Regions from separate parts of the Streptomyces sp. NPDC056628 genome, predicted to be linked through region 1. Evidence: riboswitches for the same ligand, from Rfam matches in the RefSeq annotation. Region 1 holds a riboswitch; each other region holds the start of a gene.
What was found. A riboswitch is a leader RNA that binds a small molecule or an ion and turns the genes downstream of it on or off. The one in region 1 is predicted to bind cobalamin.
Positions count from the first base shown of each region.

Region 2: another riboswitch for cobalamin. It lies ahead of ACFRAC_RS28360 (ABC transporter substrate-binding protein); the one in region 1 lies ahead of ACFRAC_RS10200 (ribonucleoside-diphosphate reductase subunit alpha).
Region 3: another riboswitch for cobalamin. It lies ahead of ACFRAC_RS06970 ((2Fe-2S) ferredoxin domain-containing protein); the one in region 1 lies ahead of ACFRAC_RS10200 (ribonucleoside-diphosphate reductase subunit alpha).
Region 4: another riboswitch for cobalamin. It lies ahead of ACFRAC_RS27735 (cobalamin biosynthesis protein); the one in region 1 lies ahead of ACFRAC_RS10200 (ribonucleoside-diphosphate reductase subunit alpha).

Region 1 is NZ_JBHTWG010000005.1:215,949-219,740, forward strand. It holds gene ACFRAC_RS10200 (ribonucleoside-diphosphate reductase subunit alpha) at 1-2,246, opposite strand, end outside; cobalamin riboswitch at 2,370-2,502, opposite strand; gene ACFRAC_RS10205 (GNAT family N-acetyltransferase) at 2,548-3,054, opposite strand; gene mctP (monocarboxylate uptake permease MctP) at 3,185-3,792, opposite strand, start outside.
Region 2 is NZ_JBHTWG010000030.1:66,027-69,818, forward strand. It holds gene ACFRAC_RS28350 (GntR family transcriptional regulator) at 1-357, opposite strand, end outside; gene ACFRAC_RS28355 (hypothetical protein) at 350-1,144, opposite strand; cobalamin riboswitch at 2,125-2,246, shown strand; gene ACFRAC_RS28360 (ABC transporter substrate-binding protein) at 2,295-3,320, shown strand; gene ACFRAC_RS28365 (FecCD family ABC transporter permease) at 3,317-3,792, shown strand, end outside.
Region 3 is NZ_JBHTWG010000003.1:293,047-296,838, forward strand. It holds gene ACFRAC_RS06965 (methylmalonyl-CoA mutase family protein) at 1-1,706, opposite strand, end outside; cobalamin riboswitch at 1,848-2,025, shown strand; gene ACFRAC_RS06970 ((2Fe-2S) ferredoxin domain-containing protein) at 2,083-2,493, shown strand; gene ACFRAC_RS06975 (gamma-glutamyltransferase family protein) at 2,765-3,792, shown strand, end outside.
Region 4 is NZ_JBHTWG010000029.1:28,437-32,228, reverse strand. It holds gene ACFRAC_RS27740 (cobyric acid synthase) at 1-1,155, opposite strand, end outside; gene ACFRAC_RS27735 (cobalamin biosynthesis protein) at 1,152-2,111, opposite strand; cobalamin riboswitch at 2,210-2,353, opposite strand; gene ACFRAC_RS27730 (hypothetical protein) at 2,460-2,681, opposite strand; gene ACFRAC_RS27725 (anion permease) at 2,719-3,792, opposite strand, start outside.

The DNA.
Region 1 (3,792 bases):
GTCGCCGGGCGCGAGCGCAGGTAGTACGTCGTCTTCAGCCCCTGCTTCCAGGCGTACGCGTACATCGAGGAGAGCTTGCCGATGGTCGGCGTCTCCAGGAACAGGTTCAGGGACTGCGACTGGTCGAGGAACGGGGTGCGTGCCGCCGCCATGTCGATCAGGCCGCGCTGCGGGATCTCCCAGGCCGTGCGGTACAGCGCCCGTACGTCCGCCGGGATCCAGGCGAAGTCCTGCACCGAGCCGTTGGCCTCGCGCAGCGCCTCGCGGGTACGGGCGTCCCACACGCCGAGCCGCTTCAGCTCCGCGACGAGGTAGGAGTTGACCTGGAGGAACTCGCCGGACAGGGTCTCGCGCTTGAACAGGTTGGAGACCTGCGGCTCGATGCACTCGTAGACACCGGCGATGGAGGCGATCGTGGCGGTGGGCGCGATCGCCAGCAGCAGCGAGTTGCGCAGCCCGGTCGCGGCGATCCGCTCGCGCAGCGCGGCCCAGCGCGCGGGCCAGGTGAGCTCGACGTCGTAGTGGTCGGGGTGCAGCACGCCCCGCGCGGTCCGCGTCTTCTCCCAGGCGGGCAGCGGGCCGTCGCGCTCGGCGAGGTCGGCGGACGCCTCGTACGCGGCGAGCATGACGCGCTCGGCGATCCGGGTGGACAGCGCCTTGGCCTCGGGGGAGTCGAAGGGCAGCCGCAGCTGGAAGAGGACGTCCTGCAGGCCCATCGCGCCCAGGCCCACCGGACGCCAGCGGGCGTTGGAGCGGCCGGCCTGCTCGGTCGGGTAGAAGTTGATGTCCACGACCCGGTCGAGGAAGGTGACGGCCGTGCGGACCGTCTCGTCCAGGCGCTCCCAGTCGATGTCACCGTCGCGCACGAAGGCGCCGAGGTTGACCGAGCCGAGGTTGCAGACCGCCGTCTCCCCGTCGTCCGTGATCTCCAGGATCTCGGTGCACAGGTTGGAGGAGTGCACGACGTGCCCGGGCAGGGCGGTCTGGTTGGCGGTCCGGTTGGCGGCGTCCTTGAAGGTCATCCAGCCGTTGCCGGTCTGCGCGAGGGTGCGCATCATACGGCCGTACAGCTCACGGGCCGGGAGGGCCTTGCGCGCCAGCCCCGCGCGCTCCGCCTCGCGGTACGCCGCGTCGAACTCCTCGCCCCACAGGTCGACCAGTTCGGGCACGTCGGCGGGGGAGAACAGGCTCCATGGCCCGTCGGCCTCGACCCGGCGCATGAACTCGTCCGGGACCCAGTGCGCGAGGTTCAGGTTGTGTGTACGGCGGGCGTCCTCACCGGTGTTGTCCCGCAGCTCCAGGAACTCCTCGATGTCGGAGTGCCAGGTCTCCAGGTAGACCGCGGCGGCGCCCTTGCGCCGGCCGCCCTGGTTCACGGCGGCGACCGAGGCGTCCAGCGTCTTCAGGAACGGCACGATGCCGTTGGAGTGCCCGTTCGTCCCCCGGATCAGCGAACCCCGGGCACGGACGCGGGAGTACGACAGACCGATGCCGCCCGCGTGCTTGGAGAGGCGCGCGACCTGGTGGTAGCGGTCGTAGATCGAGTCCAGCTCGTCCTTGGGGGAGTCCAGGAGGTAGCACGACGACATCTGGGGGTGCCGGGTGCCGGAGTTGAAGAGGGTGGGGGAGGACGGCAGGTACTCCAGGCGGCTCATCAGCCGGTAGAGCGCGGCGACCTCGTCCACCGCCCCGGCGGTGTCGTCGGCGGCGAGACCGGCGGCGACGCGCAGCAGGAAGTGCTGGGGCGTCTCGATCACCTTGCGGGTGTGCGGGTGCCGCAGCAGGTAGCGGCTGTGGAGGGTGCGCAGACCGAAGTAGCCGAACCGGTCGTCGGCGGCGGGGTCGACGAGCGCGTCGAGCCGGGCGGCGTGCGTCCGGGCGAACGCGGCCGTCCGGTCGGCGACGAGGCCCTCGCGGTGCCCGGTCGCGACCGACTCGGTGAAGGTCGTCACGCCCTGCGAGGCCGCCTCGGCGGCGATGGAGCGGGTGAGCAGCCGCGCGGCCAGCCTGCTGTACGCGGGGTCCTCGGAGATGAGCCCGGCCGCCGCCTCGGTGGCGAGCTCGCGCAGCTCCGTCTCGTCGGCCCGGGCGGACCGGCCGCGCAGCGCGGCGGCGGCGACCCGGCCGGGGTCGGCGTCGGGGAGGTCGGCGGTCAGCTCGGTCAGGGTCCGCAACAGCGCGGCACCGGGACCCTCGTTCTCCGGTTCGGCCGCCGCTGAGGCCGGTTCGGCTGGCGCGATGGTCACGTGAGGCTCTCCCTCGCTCGGCACGGGGCCTTGCGGAGGCAGGGGGCAGCTCACGAGCGCACGGGGCGTCGCGTCCACCGGCCCATTCCACGAGGCCCGGACGTCGGAGCGCACCGGCCAGGGTGGCCGGGACGCACTGCCGGCAGGTCCTCGGACTGACGATGTGCACGCGACATGCACAAGTACACCGTTGCGGGACAGTTCCGGATTCGCACCGGATTCCCCTGCGGCGACAGCGAGCATGAGCATACATCTTGTGCTCGCCTGCCGCGCCACCCCTAGATGTTGTGGCGGACTGGTGTCAGAGCGTCAACTCATAGGTGAGGAGCATGAGGTCGGTCAGCTCCGGCAGGGGGTTCCAGTCCCGGTCCGGAGTGCGGACGAAGCCCATGCGCTCGTAGAGGCGGTGGGCGGAGCGCATGGTGGGCTGGGAGGAGAGGATCACCCGCACACAGCCCTCCGTGGCGCGGGCACGGTCGACGCAGGCGCGGACCAGCGCCTCGCCGGCGCCACGGCCCCGGGCCGCGTGGTCGACGGCGAGCATACGGATCTCCGCCTCGCCGCGGCGGGCCAGATCGGCCATCGGGCCGCCGTCCGGGACGAAGGTCACGCCGCCGAGGACGCGGTCGTGCTCGACGGCCACGAGCACCTGTGCGGCGGCCGCGCGCTTGGCCACGTCCTTGAGCTCGCCGAGGTAGTCGTCGCTCTCGCCGAAGTCGAGGAAGCCGTCCTGGAGATAGGCCCGTGCGGTGATCTCGCCGAGGATGCCGTACTCGCCGGGGTCCGCCTGCCGGATCACGATGTCCATACGGACGAGTCTGCCGTAGGGCGTGTCCCGCCGGTCGGGCCGGGCCCCCCGGCATCATCGACACGACAACCCCCGCGCACACGGCGGCGGGCCGCCGGATTTCTCCGACGGCCCGCCGTGTGCCGGTGGTTCAGTGGGCGGAGCCCGCCGTGGCCGGCGGCAGCTCCACCTGGACGCCGGGGTCGCCCGCGTCCGCCGTGTAGTCCTGCGGCTTCGTCTCGTCGACGCCCTCGGGGGCCTTCGCGGCCCTCAGGACGAAGGTCAGGACGACCGTGACCAGCACATTGAGCACGAACGCCGTCAGACCGATGTAGCCGATCTCACCGATGCCCGGGATCTCCTTGGCCGAGCCGCCGAAGTGCGGCTGGGTCGGGGACGCCACCCCGTACGCGGCGACCGTGCCGTAGATCATGCCGACCGCCCAGCCGGCCAGCAGCGCCCAGCGGTGGAACCAGCGGGTGAACAGGCCGCCGACCAGGGCCGGGAAGGTCTGCAGGATCCAGATGCCGCCCAGCAGCTGGAAGTTGATGGCGACCGTCTTGTCCATGGTGAGGACGAAGACCAGCGCGCCCACCTTCACCAGGAGGGACACGATCTTGGAGACCTTGGTCTCCTGGGCGGGCGTGGCGTCGGGTTTGATGAAGTCCTTGTAGATGTTGCGGGTGAACAGGTTCGCCGCCGCGATGGACATGATCGCCGCCGGCACCAGCGCGCCGATGCCGATGGCCGCGAAGGCCA
Region 2 (3,792 bases), on a different contig from region 1:
GCGGACGGCGGTCAGGATATCCTCGGTGCCAGCCCCGAGCGCACGGGCTGCCGAGGTGAAGTCCCGTGCCAGTGTGTCGAGTTGATGGACATCGTGCCCGTGCGCGGCCGGGAGTTCGGCCACCCGGGTGCCCGCGCCACGGCGGGTCCGGATCAATCTGGCGGCCTCCAGCTCGCGGTAGGCACGGGCCACGGTGCCCGGCGCCAGACCGAGGTCTGCCGCGAGTTGCCGAACGGTCGGCAGACGCTCGCCCTCGACCAGCCGGCCGGTACGGATGAGCGCGGCCAACTGGGCACGGATCTGCTCGTACGGCGGTACCTGGCTGGTGGTGTCGACACGGACGGTGCGCTCACTCATCGTCGCCACTCCCCTCGTCCGCCACACCGTCGTCCACCGCCCGTGGCGCCACCACAGTGAGCAGGGACCATCCGAACGTGAACACACTCAGCAGACCCAGAGGGCAGATCACAACGATGGTGACCGCACCCAGCGGGCCCGCGCAGGGCCCGTCCATGAGCGCGACGAGAAGCATCAGTACGACGAGAAGCACCTGACACGACACCAGGAGTCCCCAGGCTCCCACAATGGCCCAGGCGCGGTCGCGACGCTGCCGGTGGTCGCCCGGCCCGAAGGCGATGCGGCGCAGCGCCCAGACACAGGCAGGGGTTGCGACCGCGAGGGCACCGAACATCGGGCCGCTGTAGTACAGCCCGGGCCACGGACCGACGGAGGCACGCACCCCGTCACAGGCAACCTCCATGACACGCCCCGCCCCGCCTGTCCGGTCACGGGCCGAGGAGGCTGTGACAGCGCCCATGACCAGCAGCGCGAGAAGAGAGCACGCCTCCAGCACGAGCAGGGGCGTCATGCGTGGCGGCACATGGTCGCGCACCAGGCGCGGAGCAAGACTGGCAGTGCGGACCGCTTCCTGAGGACGCAGAGTCAGGGCGTCACCTATCAGGACGCCTCCCACCGCGCACAGGCCGAACGCGGTGACGGCCAACACAAGAGGCGTGGTGATGTCGCCGCTCTCGATCGTGAGCAACTGCCGTGCGATCTCGATACCGATCGCCAGGCCGGACCATCGGGCGTAATGGTCGGCGTGGTCGAGGAACCGGGACTGGAGCGGGACGGTGTCGAGCACGTGAAGATCCCCCAAGGCACCTTGTACCAAACGATGGATACAAGATGCCCTGCTCCGAAAACTTGTGTCAAACCATCGACACAAGAAAGCACCGACACCTCCGCCAGACGAAACCCGCCTCGCGTCATCCACCAGCCCACCAAAGCCCCACTCCCCCAACCGAGCCCGCGAGACGAGGACCACCCCGGACACCGCCAACGGCGGCTGACCCCATGCCGACCTCGGCGACACGCAGACCCGAACCCGCCGTCCCCAGCCATGGGAGGGCGACGGCCAGGAGGACGCCGCGCATCGCGGCCGAGAAGCCGCCGATGCGCAAGCCGAGCACGCCCCTCGCCGCGAGCAATTCCGGGGTCCGACCGGGCCGCCGCGAACAGCGCGCACCCGCAGTCGAACACGACGGCGCTGAGTGCCAGGAGCAGGAGTCCGAACCATGTCGTTCGCAGGGTCGGGTACCCCCTGGGCAGCGTCACCAGCGGCCTGCCCCCCTCCGCCACGGGGGTCAATAGGCCCTATCCGGGGCACAGGGAGCCGACGGCGTGAGGCAGGAGCGAATTCGCGCGGCACCGTTGCAAGGCCGCGGGTTCATCCTCTTCGAAGCGCCGGAGCACGTCGTCCACCCGATGGCCCGGTGGGCGCGAGCCGCGTCCACGATGCGGTGCGGAACACCCCGGGGACGCCGCGACCGGCGCTGACGCCCGTACCGGAAACCGCCCAGGCGGTTCTGGACCAGCGGCACGGCTTCTCAGGGTGGACAGCGCGGCGAAGCTGCGGCGGATGGCCGAGGAGGCGGGGTTCGGCCGCGTGCAGGTCTTCGGCGGGTCCGACGGGCGCCCTTACGACGAGAACGCTGAACGACTCGCTCTCCGGGCCGTACGCGAAGCGTGAGCGAGGCATGGTGCGCGCGGCCGCGGTCCGCGCGCCCTTTTGCCGGCGCCGCGGGGAATCGTAAGATCACCTGGTCATCGCCGCGACGGGAGACAGGAAGCCGGTGCGAATCCGGCACGGTCCCGCCACTGTGACCGGGGAGCGCCCCTCCGACACGCCACTGCGCACCGCGCGGGAAGGCGGAGGAAGCGTCGATCCGGGAGTCAGGACACTGGTCCGTCGCGGGCCCGATCCGAGGAGCGCGGACTCCAGGAGGCTTCACGTGTCCCAGCTGTTCACCCCTGCCCGCACGCGCGGGTTTCTTCGTGCCACGGCTGCTGCCGTGGCTCTGTCGTCAGTGCTGCTGACCACGAGCTGCGGAGCGGCCGACGAGAGCGGCGGGGACGCGAAGGCGACCTCGGCCGTGCCCGAGGGTTTTCCAGTCACCATCGACAACTGCGGCGTGAAGACGACGTACGACAAGCCACCGTCACGGGTGGTCACCATCCACCAGCACCCGGCGGAACTCATGCTCGCCCTCGGCCTGAAGGATCGCATGGTCGGCACGGCCTTCCCCGACTCCGCGGTTCTGCCCGAGCTGAAGAAGGATTACGAGGCGGTTCCCGAACTGGCGCGGAAGGAACCGTCGTTCGAGAAGGTCCTGGATGCCGAACCCGAACTTGTCTACGGCGGCTACGGCAGCGCCTTCGCCGAGAAGGAGGGCCGCTCCCGCACAGCGTTCGCCGACGCGGGCATCGACACCTACCTCAACCGTGAGTACTGCGGCAAGAAGAAGGTGACGATGAAGGACACCTACGACGAGATCCGCACCATCGGCAAGATCTTCGGTGTCTCGGAGCGGGCCGACAAGCTGGTCACCGACCTCAAGGGCCGCGTCGGCAAGGCCGCAGGCACGGTCGAAGGCGAGCCCGAGGTGCCCGTCTTCGTCTACGACAGCGGCGACAAGGCCGCGTTCACCGCGGGCGGCAAGAGCCTGGGCACCGAGCTGATCCGCCTGGCCGGCGGCGAGAACGTCTTCGCCGACCTCGACGACGTCTTCGGCGATGTCTCCTGGGAGCAGGTCATCGAGCGCAAACCGGAGGTCATCGCCATCTACGACTACGCGGGTGCCGGAAGCGTCGAGCAGAAGAAGCGGTTCCTGCTGTCCCAGCCCGCGCTCGCCAACGTACCCGCTGTCAGGAACAAGCGGTTCGTCGTTCTGCCGCTGACCGCCACCCTGGTGGGAATCCGCTCGGCCTACGCGGTCGACGACCTGGCCCGCGGACTGCACCCCGAGAGCTTCCGGTGACCCGGACCGCCACCAGCACGTCCGCCGAGGGGAGGATCCAACCACGTAAGACCACCCAGCCAGGAGAGGGCCGCACACGGCTGGCCGTCACGCTGCTCGTACTCACCGCCCTGCTCGTCGTCTCCACCACTGCGGGACTTGCGGTCGGCTCCGTCCAGGTGCCACCCGGCCAGGTGTGGGGCATCGTGACGCACGCACTGGGTGCCGACTGGCAGCAGCCGGACTGGTCGCGGGCCCGGGAGACCATCGTGGTCGACGTGAGGGCGCCGCGGGTGCTGCTCGGTGCGGTCACCGGCGCCGGCCTTGCGGTGATCGGCACCGCCCTTCAGGCCCTGGTGCGCAACCCGCTCGCCGAGCCGTACCTGCTCGGGGTGTCCTCGGGGGCGTCCCTCGGCGCGGTCTCCGTCATCGTGTTCGGGGCCACCTTTTTCGGTCCCGTCTCCCTGTCGGTGGCAGCCTTCGTTGGGGCCTT
Region 3 (3,792 bases), on a different contig from region 1:
CGCCCGGCGAGGAACACATGCGCGGCGCCGGCCGCCTTCAGCCGTCCGGCGACCTCGGCCGCCTGCTCCTCGTACACGGCGTCGCTGGAGCACAGGCACGCCTCGGTGGCGCCGCTCTCCTCGAAGGTGCCCTCGGTGACGGGCTCGATGCCGCCGGCCTGGAACAGGTTCGAGGCGAAGGTCAGGCGCGTGGTGTGGGCCGCGGCCGGGCCGAGCGCGGCCAGGTAGATCCGCGGCCGGGCGCCGGTCGCGGCCAGATGCGCGTCGGACCGGGCGCGCAGCGCCTCGTACGCCTCGTCGCGGCGCACGCGCGGCAGGCCCCCGGACGGCGGCTCGGGCGCGGGCTCGCGCACCACGGGCTGCTCGGCGAGATACGGGAACTCGCTGACACCGGTGACCGGTTCGCGGCGCTTCGCCAGCTTGCCGGTGCGGGCCTCCCAGGTGGCGGCCAGGTCGTCCCGCAGCCGGCCCGAGCGCAGCGCGGCGGCCTGGCCGCCCGCCTGTTCGATCTGCTGGAAGAACTCCCAGCCCGCGTGGGCGAGTTCGTCCGTCAGCCGCTCCACGTACCAGGAGCCGCCCGCCGGGTCGATGACCCGGGCCAGGTGGGACTCCTCGATGAGGATGGTCGAGGTGTTGCGCGCGATGCGCCGCGCGAACGCGTCGGGCAGGCCCAGCGCGTGGTCGAAGGGCAGCACCGTCACCGAGTCGGCGCCGCCGACGCCGGCCGCGAGCGTGGCGACCGTCGTGCGCAGCATGTTCACCCACGGGTCGCGGCGCGTCATCATCACCGGCGAGGTGACGGCGTGCTGCACCTGGGCGCTGGGTGCCCCGGACACCTCGGTCACCCGCGCCCACAGGCGGCGCGCCGCCCGCAGCTTGGCGATGGTCAGGAACTGGTCGGCGGTGGCCGCGTAGCGGAACTCCAGCTGGGCGGCGGCCTGTTCGACCGTCAGGCCGGCCTCGGTGAGCTCGCGCAGATACGCCACACCGGTCGCCAGCGCGGAACCGAGCTCCTGCGCGGCCGAGCCGCCGGCCTCGTGGTACGGCAGGGCGTCCACGGTCAGCGCCCGCAGCCCCGGGTACTCCTCGGCGCACCGCCGGGCCAGCACGGCGGCCGGCGCGAACGGGAGGGACCTGCCGGTGCGGGCCTCGTGGCCGAGCGGGTCGGCGCCGAGGTTGCCGCGCGCCGCGTCCTTGGCGACGCCGCGCTCCGCGTACAGGTCCAGCAGGGCGTGCGCGGCGGCCTCCGTCGCGGCGCCCGCGTCCAGGACGACCGGGGCGAGGTCGAGGTAGACGCCGTCGAGGGCCCGGCCGAGGGAGGACACCGGGATGCCGGCGTCGCCGAGGACCAGCCAGAGCGAGGTGACGCCGTTCTCCAGGTCCGCCAGCACCACGCCGTCCGTGGCCGTGGTGTGCCGCTGCCGTACGTCCCAGCCGCCGGCCGTGCTGCCCTCGGGGCGCCCGCCCCGGACGAACGGGGCGAAGCCGGGCAGGCCGGGGTCGGGCGCGGCGTCGCGCGCGGTGTACAGGGGGCGGGAGCGCATCCCGTCCTCGAGTGGGGTGGACAGGGCGTCCTCGGCAGCCGTCCCCGACACGTCCTTGCCCGCCTTGCGCAGCACACCCTCCACCAGGTGTTGCCACTGCTCATGGGTTGCGTCAGGGAACTCGGCGGCCAGCGAGAGCCCGTCGTCAGGCAGGACCGTCATGCTCGGATGCTAGGTCAGATCGTCAAAGGAGCAGCAGGGGGCACGGCTGTGACCTTGCCCTCTTCCAGATTGTGACCTGCGTCTCCGCGCTCCTCCGGGGCCTGCGCGGGCACGGCGAAGGAGCGGCTCACGGCCCCGGCTTGATAGCCTCGCGGAGCTGGTCGAGCCCTTTGCGGGGCCAGGGAATCCGGTGCGAATCCGGAACTGACGCGCAGCGGTGAGGGGGACGGGCGGGGCAGGCACGCCACTGGGAGACCGGGAAGGCGCCCCGCCGGGACGAACCCGAGTCCGAAGACCTGCCGGCACCTCCGCGCCCCCGGGCGGGGAAGTCCTCCGCAGGCCGGCTCCGCGTACGAGCCCCGACCCGAAGGCAGTCATGCCCGTACTCCCGCCCCCGCCGTCGTCCGAGCCGCCGCTCCCGGACCGGCGCCCCCCGTCCACGCCCTGCCGGGTCGTGCTCTGCCGCGACTGCTGCTGCGGCAGCCCGAAGGTGACCGGTGTCGACCATGCCCGCCAGGCGGCCCGGCTGAGGGAGAGCGTGCCCGTGCGCGTCTCGGACTGCCTCGACGTCTGCGACCACGCCAACGTGGTCGTCGTCCAGCCCTCCGCCGCGGCGCGGGCGGCGGGCGCCCGCCCGGTCTGGCTCGGCCTCGTCAACGATCCGGACGCCACCGAGGACGTCATCGCCTGGGTCCGGGCAGGCGGCCCCGGCGTCGCCCCCTGCCCCGAGATCCTCGGCCTCCACACCTTCCCCCCGCCCCCGTCCCGCGCCCCCCGGAACGACTGACCGTCAGCAAGGTCGTCGTCACCTCCACCGCCGGGCGCGTGCCGCCGGCCGTGCTGCCCCTCCCGCACACACGGGCCCCCAGGAGGGTCGGTGATCGGGACCCGTACAGCCGCAGCGGCCTGACCGGGCCGGGCGGCCTGATCCGGCCCGCCCGACCTCCACACCTTCACGCCACCCTCGCTCCACACCCCCATGAACGGTTGAACATCGAACGGGCGGTCACGGAAGATCGGACGGACCCGTCCGCGCCGACCGCGAGGTGACGCCCGCCATGTTCACCACCCGTCCCACCCTCCAGGGCACCTTCGGCATGGTGTCCTCCACGCACTGGCTGGCCTCGCAGTCCGCGATGGCGGTCCTGGAGCGCGGCGGCAACGCCTACGACGCCGCCGTGGCCGGCGCGTTCGTGCTGCACGTCGTCGAACCGCACCTGAACGGGCCGGCCGGCGAGGTGCCGATCCTCCTCGCCCCGGCGGGCGGCGAGGTGCGGGTGCTGTGCGGCCAGGGCGTCGCCCCCGCGGGCGCGACCGTCCCCCACTACCGGGGCCTCGGCCTGGACCTCGTCCCCGGCACCGGACCGCTGGCCGCCGCCGTGCCCGGCGCCTTCGACGCCTGGATGGTCCTGCTGCGCGACCACGGCACCCTGGCACCCGCCGACGTCCTGGAGTACGCCATCGGCTACGCCGAGCAAGGACACGCGCCCGTGGAGCGCGTCGGCGAGACCGTCGAGACGGTGCGCGAACTCTTCGAGACCGAGTGGACCTCCTCCGCCGAGGTGTACCTGCCGGACGGCGAGCCGCCCCGCCCCGGCACGCTCTTCCGCAACCCGGCGCTCGCCGCCACCTGGAAACGCCTGCTCGACGAGATCGCCGGAGCCGGCGACCGTGTCGCGCGGATCGAGGCCGCGCGCGCGGTGTGGCGCACCGGGTTCATCGCCGAGGCGCTGGTCCGGCAGGCGAACCGGCCCACCCTCGACACCAGCGGCGAGCGCCACACCGGCACCCTCACGGCCGACGACCTGGCCGGCTGGTCCGCCACCTACGAAGCGCCGGCGACGTACGACTGGAACGGCTGGACCCTGTGCAAGGCCGGGCCCTGGAGCCAGGGCCCGGTGCTCCTCCAGCAGCTCGCCCTGCTCCCGGCCGAACTGCCCCCGTACGGGTCCGCCGACTACGTCCACCTGCTCGTCGAGGGCTGCAAGCTGGCCATGGCCGACCGGGAGGCCTGGTACGGCGACGCCGCCGAGGTGCCCCTCGCCGACCTGCTGTCCGACGCCTACAACGCCGGCCGCCGCCGGCT
Region 4 (3,792 bases), on a different contig from region 1:
ACCGGCGGGCCGGGTCAGGGTCTTCTCGCGGGCGAACCGCACCCGCACGGGCAGCAGGCCGAGGCCGTCGACGTGACCGGCACGGCTCTCGACGTCGTCCTCGATGTGCTCGCCGAGGAGCTGGAAGCCGCCGCAGACACCGAGGATCGGGCGGCCCTCGGCGGCCCGGCGCACCAGAGCCCGCGCGAGCCCCCGCTCCCGCAGCCACGCCAGGGCGCGGACGGTGCCCCGGGTGCCGGGCACCACCACCAGGTCGGCGTCGGCCAGTTCCTCCGGCCGGTCCACGAACCGCACGACGACGCCCGGTTCGGCGGCGAGCGCGTCGACGTCCGTGAAGTTGGACATCAGCGGCACCGCGCACACGGCGACCCGCAGCACGTCCTCGCCGACCGGGGCGGCCACCTCGGACTCGCGCACCGCCCCGCGCAGCGACACTCGCAGGCCGTCCTCCTCGTCGATGCCGAGTCCGTGCCGGAAGGGCAGGACGCCGTACGTCCGCCGTCCGGTGAGGCCGTGCAGCATGTCGAGGCCGGGTTCGAGGAGCGAGACGTCGCCGCGGAACTTGTTGACGAGGAAGCCGGCGACCAGCTCCTGGTCCTCGCGGGACAGCAGCGCCACGGTCCCGAAGAACGAGGCGAAGACACCGCCCCGGTCGATGTCGCCCACGACCAGCACGGGCAGCCCCGCGCCGCGTGCGATCCCCATGTTCACGATGTCGGTGCGCCGCAGGTTGATCTCGGCCGGGGAACCGGCCCCTTCGCAGATCACCGCGTCGTACGTGGCCCGCAGTTCGGCGAGGGAGTCCAGCACGGTGGCGAGCAGCCGCTGCTGCCGTCCGCCGTGGTAGCCGCGCGCGCTCATCTCGCCCACCGGCCTGCCCAGCAGCACCACCTGACTGCTCTGGTCCCCGCCCGGCTTCAGCAGGACGGGGTTCATCAGCGCGGTCGGCTCGACGCGGCACGCCTGGGCCTGCATGGCCTGCGCCCGCCCGATCTCCGCGCCCTCGCGGGTGACGAACGAGTTCAGCGACATGTTCTGCGCCTTGAAGGGCGCGACCTTCACGCCCTGGCGCACCAGCCACCGGCAGATCCCGGCGGTGACGACGCTCTTGCCGGCGTCGGAGGTCGTGCCGGCGACGAGCAGCCCGCCCTTCACGAGGCACGTCCTCTCGCCCCGCGCCGCCCGAGCAGGAGCCGCGCCCCGGCGCACACGCCCAGGGCGAGCACCCCCACCCGCCGCGAGAGACGCACGGCCCGCTCGATGTCGGCGACCCGGACGGCCCGTCCGGCGGCGCCGTTCAGCACGGGCCGGTGCTCCACCCGCCCGCCGTACGCCAGCGTCCCGCCGAGGCGCACCCCGAGCGCGCCCGCGAACGACGCCTCCACCGGGCCCGCGTTGGGGCTGGGATGCCGGTGGGCGTCCGCGCGCCAGGCCCGTACGGCGCCCCGGGGGTCGCCCCCGGCGACGGCGGCCAGCGCGGCGGTCAGCCGGGCACCCGGCCAGCCGGCGACGTCGTCGAGACGGGCCGAGGCCCAGCCGTAGCGGCGGTACTCGGGGGAGCGGTGCCCGACCATGGCGTCGAGGGTGTTGACGGCCCGGAACCCGGCGAGGCCCGGCACGCCGGCGACGGCTCCCCACACCAGGGCGCCGACCACGGCGTCCGAGGTGTTCTCGGCGACGGACTCCACGACCGCCCGCGCGATCCCGTCGGCGTCCAGCGCCTGCGGGTCCCGGCCGCACAGATGCGGCAGCCGCGCCCGCGCCGCCTCGACGTCGCCGGCCTCCAGGGCACGTCCGACGGCCCGGGCCTCCCGGGCGAGCGACGTGCCGCCGACGACGGCCCAGGTGACGGCGCCGGTCAGGGCGACGGAGGCGGCGGGGGAGGGGCGCACGGCACGTGCGCCCAGCGCGGCGGCCGCCACGGCGCCACCGGCGCACACGGCGGTGTGCAGCACACCCCAGGCGCGGTGGTCGCGCCACAACACTCGTTCCACGGCGCCCGCGGCACGTCCGAACGCGGCGACCGGATGCCCACGGCGTGGATCGCCGAGCAGCAGGTCACCGAGGAGTCCGGCGGCGGCGCCGTACGCGAAGACGCGTTCGGCACGCATGGGGTTCAGCCGGTGGTGGCGTCGGACAGGGGTCCGGTACTGCGTGACGAGCGGCAGGCGAGCATCGCGTGATGTCCTCACTCAGGGTGTCCACGCCCTGGTTCGACGAGACCGGCGGCGAGAGTTCCTGGCTCCCGGGGGTTACTACCCCGGTGACAGTGGCGGGACCGCGCCGGATTCGCACCGGCTTCCTCTTCTGCCGCCGTAGATGGCTCCGGAAGTCCACCATGGGTCGCGACGGCCGTCAACTTGCCTGTGACCTGCGACGGGAGAGTGTGCGCAGGCCCACACACACCGAAGGTGCGCGACGGTGTCCCGTCACGCACCTCAGGAGTCGCGCGCCGTACGTCAGGCCACGATGAGATAGATGCCGTACGCCACGGCCGCCGTGCACGCCGCGAAGCACGCGTAGGCGCCGGTGACCGCGAGCGCGGCCGAGTCGCCCTGTGCGACCGCCCGTTCGCGGCGCGAGAGGCCCGCGATGCCGAGGGTGAACAGGCCCACCAGGGCCACCGTGACGACGAGACTGACACCGAAGACGGAGCCGAGGGACGCCCAGTCGATCTTCATGCTGCTTCCTTGTGTTGCCGGGAGGGAGGACCGGAGGTCAGACGGAGGCCTTGGAGGGCTCGGGTCCGGATGCCGGTGCCGGGAGGGTGACCGCGAGGTCCTCGGTCACCGTGCCCGCGGGGGGCGGGGTCACGGCGGCCATGGCGGTGGTGACCACTCCGGCGGGCTCGTCGTAGTCGGTGACGTTGGTGTGGTCGATGACCTCGCGGCGGGAGATCTTCCAGATGGCGACGCTGGAGGCGACCAGGAAGACCGCGACGGCGGCGGTGCCCCACTTGCCGAGACCCGTCACGTACTCGGCGAGCGCGGCGACCAGCGCGGCGGCCGGCAGGGTCAGGCCCCAGGCGACGAACATCCGGGTGGCCGTGGACCAGCGGACCACGCCGCCCTTGCGGCCCAGACCGGCGCCCATCACGGAGCCGGAGACGGAGTGCGTGGTGGACAGGGAGAAGCCGAGGTGGGAAGAGGCCAGGATGACCGTCGCCGCGCTGGTCTGGGCGGCGAAGCCCTGCTGCGGCTGGAGGTCGGTCAGGCCCTTGCCCATCGTGCGGATGATCCGCCAGCCGCCCAGGTAGGTGCCGAGCGCGATGGCCAGGCCGGCGGAGAGGATGACCCAGGTGGGCGGGTCCGAGTCGGGGGCGAGGGCGCCGCCCGCGATGAGGGCGAGGGTGATGATGCCCATGGTCTTCTGGGCGTCGTTGGTGCCGTGGGCGAGGGAGACGAGGCCCGCGGAGGCGATCTGACCGGCGCGGTAGCCCTTCTTCGAGGCCTCGCCGTCGGCCTTCCTGCCGAGCGTGTAGGTGAGCCGCGTGGCCAGCAGGGCCGCGAGGCCCGCGACGATCGGGGCGGCGATGGCCGGGAGCAGGACCTTGGTGACCAGCACGTCGCCGTGGACGGCGCCGACGCCCGCCGAGGCGATGGTGGCGCCGATCAGGCCGCCCATCAGGGCGTGCGACGAGCTGGAGGGCAGGCCCACCAGCCAGGTGAGGAGGTTCCAGAGGATCGCGCCGACCAACGCGGCGAAGATGACCTCGGGACGGATGCCGGTCTCGTCGACGAGACCCTTGGAGATCGTGTTGGCGACCTCCACCGAGAGGAAGGCGCCCACAAG